DNA from 2 places in the Bacillus sp. WC2507 genome. Region 1 is predicted to be linked to the other one. Evidence: riboswitches for the same ligand, from Rfam matches in the RefSeq annotation. Region 1 holds a riboswitch; the other holds the start of a gene.

Region 1 (2,212 bases):
ATGAATAGAATCTTGTTCTCGTCAATTACTAAATATGACTTTTGTTTAGGATGATTCTATTGCTTACTCCCTGTTTTTTTACGCAAAAATCCCCCTAGTATGTAACTAGAGGGATTTAAAATGGCATGACTAAATAAGGCTTTTCTCCCCCTAGTAGAGCTTTGGCACTATACAACGTAAAGTAATGAAAATTCATTACTTAGCTATCTTAAGAAGAGCCTTAATCCGACAATTCCTGTTCTACCCATTGGCGTCTTTCGACATTTTTGGGCAATAGCCTGTGTTTGTATAGGAGCCTCACCTAACAGGTTTAGCAATATAAATTTTATGTATTTGTTTCGTGTTGCAAGCATAAATATATTTTTTTTGCTTGTCAAGTAACCGTATTGCTAATTTTATATGTTTTATTGCTTTATAGCGCTTTGAGAAATGATGTGAGAAAATGTATGTAATCATTGCGTATAAATACATATATTCCACTTGTAGTGTATCGTTTGATTAAGTAGTTTAATCATATAAATTTGATAAACAGTAAAGAAGATTTTAATCATAAAAGAAGATTTTTGGAAAAATGTTCTTTTGAAGTAAAGAATAACTAATCATTCATTTTCTGTTATAAAGGTGAAAATTAATTATAAACAATAAGTTTCATATATTTTATAACGTTTCTTCAAATAAAATCTATTTGAATTCTATGTTTTTTAAGTGGAGTTTTAAATTTGTAGTAAAATATAATTTCATTTTCTATAAAAGATTTTTTTATGAATGGAATTTAAAGTCAGTTGACAAATATTAAATTCTGGTTTAAATTTTGAAGTAATTCAATAATCTTTGTTAGGTGAGGCTCCTGTATAGAGAAACGCTGCTGCCCAAAAATGTCGAGAGACGCCAATGGGTCAACAGGAACGGTCGGATTAAGGCCCTTCTTAATGTAGCTGGTTATAAAAACCTATGCTATACAGTGCTAAAACTCAACGAGGGAGTGGTATACGATTTGATAGAAAGGCACCTCTGTGATTTTGGCAAAGCTGTCTTAATAATCATTTATTTGTATTGTGAAAAAACCTTTACTCCTTTTTGAGTAAAGGTTTTTCTGTTTAATTTTATTTATTTTTATCTTGTCTATATTCAAAAAGGAGGTAATTTAAATTAATGAATTGATTGCAATGTAACTATTATTGCTCTAATAAAAAATTAAAGACAAATAAAATAAAACAAAACCACTCATGAAACTCTAGAGTCTCCCTTAGCAATATGAGGAGGAGTTAACATGAAGAAATTATTAAAGGAATTACTTGTAACCAAAAATAATCTGGATGCAGAGAAGGTTTTACGTCTTTCGTCGTATGATGTTGCGCAAGAAGTAAAACAGTTTTCAATTGAAGATCAAGTCATATTGCTAAATACGATTCCTGTATTAAAAAGCTCTAAAATTCTTCAATATATGAGTGCAGAAGAAAAATATAATATCTTAATTCACTTATCTGAAAACAAAGCTAAAAAGTTACTAAATTTACAACCAATTGATGAATTAGTAGATTTACTGCTAGCGGTTCATCCGGAAAAACAGGCTAAATTAATGGCGTATCTAGATAAAATCACAAAACATAACGTAAAAAAATTGATGACTTTCAAACCTGAAACGGCAGGAAGTCTTGTAACAAGTGATTTTGTTGCAGTTAGGGGAAATTGGTCAGTAAAAATGACATTGAAGTACATTAGGGAACATTCTAAAAACGTAGAATCAATATCTTATAGTTATGTTCTTGATAATCACGGGTATCTTAAGGGAATCGTTTCCATACATGAGTTATTACTAGCAGCAGATGAAGATCTATTATCTACTATCATGATTCAAGAGGTGATTTCAGTACACGCTGAAGTTGACCAGCAAGAAGTTGTAAAAAAGCTACTGAATTATAATTTAGCAGCAATACCTGTGACAACAGCAACTAATAAAATGATTGGTATTATAACATTTGATGACGTAATGAATGTTATGGAAGCAGAAGCTACAGAAGATATTCAAAAGTTAGGCGGAAGTGAACCATTGAATCAATCTTACTTTGAAGCTAGCATTTGGAGCATTTTCTTAAAACGTCTACCATGGTTATTACTTCTTTTTGTTGCTGAGGCATATACAGGTACAGTATTAAAGTATTTTGAAGACGAAATTGAAACTGTAGTTGCCCTTGCTTTCTTTGTTCCATTA
Region 2 (2,212 bases), on a different contig from region 1:
GCTTTTGCGCTACCACTTACAATATTTGTACCCATAAAACAAAGGTTTTCCATATCGAGTGGATTGTAATTTTTTTTCATGTTTTTCGGTAAAATATGTTTATTCTCTGTATGGTAGCAGTTTTCGTACTTTTCCACAGGAAGTGCTTCCCCAGTTAAAGAAGACTGATTCACAAATAAATCTTTAGCTGATAAAATACGCACATCAGCCGGAACGATATCACCGGCCGAAAGTGAAATAATATCGCCAGGTACAAGTTCTTCAATTGGAATTTCCGTTGGATCATTTTGCTTTAAATTCATTACGTTTTTTGTTTCGTGTACAAATCCATCTATTCTAAAGACGCTTGCCGTTGTTCGAACCATAGCTTTTAACTGATCCGCAGCTTTTTGAGAACGAAACTCTTGTAAAAAGCGGATCGTTGCACTTAGCATTACCATTACAGATACGACAATGGTTCCTTGTATATCATCTGTGAAAAAAGAGAGTGCGCCGAGAGCTAATAAAACAAAAATAAATGGATTTTTAAATGCCAGTAGAAATTGAATGTACCACGGCGATGTTTTATTATGAGCTATTTCATTTGGGCCATATAAAGAAAATCTATGAGACGCTTCTATTTTAGAGAGGCCATTTTGTGTTGTTTCTAAAAGTCGTAACGCATTGTTTACATCTTGTATTGCGACTTCCACCAGTAATCCGTTATTTGTTTTCATATGATTTTGATCGTATGAATGCTTTGTTTCTTGTTTTTGTAAATTTAACATTGGTAGTTCCTCCTTTTTCATGAAGGAGGAAACAATCTGTTACTCAACTATTTAAAATTAGGAGGAACAGCTTCTTTCCTACCTACATGATGAAATATTAACGTAAAACATATTATGGGTATCTGGGCCGAATCATCAATTGCCAACTGTTCCTCACCTCCGTACAATTTAGTAGTTTCTGAATATGCTATGTTTGTTTCATAGTAAGGTGCATATATACGTAAAAAGACCTTTACTCAAAACGAGTAAAGGTCTGAATTCGCAGTTAAAAGAGTCCACAACAAAGACTGTTAGTAAACATAGATAAAAACAGTTTTTGTGTATGACAAAATACATGCACCTCTCCCTCGTTGAGTTTTAGCACTGTATAGCATAGGTACTGAAACCAGCTACGTTAAGAAAGGCCTTCATTCCGACCTTTCCTGTTGACCCATTGGCGTCTCTCGACATTTTTGGGCAGCAGCGTTTCTCTATACAGGAGCCTCACCTAACAGAGACCATATTCAATTACATGTTGAATGTTAGCACTGTAATTTTGTAGTGTCAATACATTTTTTTGAAAACTCAAATAGATTTATGCTGGCTATATAGTAGGAAATAAGAGGAGTTTTTTGAAATAAGGTGGAGAAATAAATAAAAAGCACTGATTACAGTGCTTTTTATTACAGATTATGAGATTGTAGTATTTTCAAAAATAACAATTTCTGAACTATTTGTTGTTGAAACGCGTTGTGCGTAATATGTTAAAGCTGAAGAAATATATGTTGGTAACGAATCATTTGTATGTGTTGTTGTATATTCATGGATTAATTCTTTCAAAGTCGTCCATTCTAATTGTGCTGGGTGATCAGACACGAAAGAACTTACCCAGCGATCAAATGAAGATGAAAAATCAGTTTGTAAACGAAATGCTTCTTTCATAATAAAACGCTCCCTTAAAATGTAGTATAATCATTTTAACATAAAATACGAACGATTACTAAGTTTTTTAAGTATAATGTTCGTGTTATATAGTTGTCTAGATGATTGGTTATGTAAATTCGATTTGCCATTTGAAATAACATTCCGTAAGATGAAAGGTAGATTATATAAAGAGCTGGAGGAAAGAAAGTGGAATTTGTATTTTTAGGAACTGGTGCAGGTGTTCCTTCGAAAGGAAGGAATGTTTCGGCAATTGCTTTGCAATTGTTAGAAGAACGAGGGCAGACTTGGTTATTTGATTGTGGCGAGGCGACGCAACATCAAATATTACATACATCTGTACGCCCACGCCGCATTGAAAAAATATTTATTACGCATTTACATGGTGATCATATTTTTGGGTTGCCTGGTTTATTAGGAAGCCGTTCGTTTCAAGGAGGGACTACACCTTTAACAGTGTATGGACCAAAAGGAATTAAACAATTTATTGAAGTGGCATTGTCAGTAAGTACGACACATGTAAA

Evidence for each region. A riboswitch is a leader RNA that binds a small molecule or an ion and turns the genes downstream of it on or off. The one in region 1 is predicted to bind magnesium.
Region 2: it holds a riboswitch for magnesium, as region 1 does, so the genes downstream of both, mgtA (magnesium-translocating P-type ATPase) here and mgtE (magnesium transporter) in region 1, are expected to answer to the same signal.

Annotation. Positions count from the first base shown of each region.
Region 1 is NZ_JBQXPN010000003.1:263,372-265,583, forward strand. Features, by position in the region: M-box (ykoK) riboswitch at 140-316, opposite strand; M-box (ykoK) riboswitch at 824-991, shown strand; gene mgtE (magnesium transporter) at 1,271-2,212, shown strand, end outside.
Region 2 is NZ_JBQXPN010000001.1:1,562,491-1,564,702, forward strand. Features, by position in the region: gene mgtA (magnesium-translocating P-type ATPase) at 1-767, opposite strand, end outside; M-box (ykoK) riboswitch at 1,102-1,269, opposite strand; gene ACUN28_RS08420 (DUF3932 family protein) at 1,437-1,688, opposite strand; gene rnz (ribonuclease Z) at 1,878-2,212, shown strand, end outside.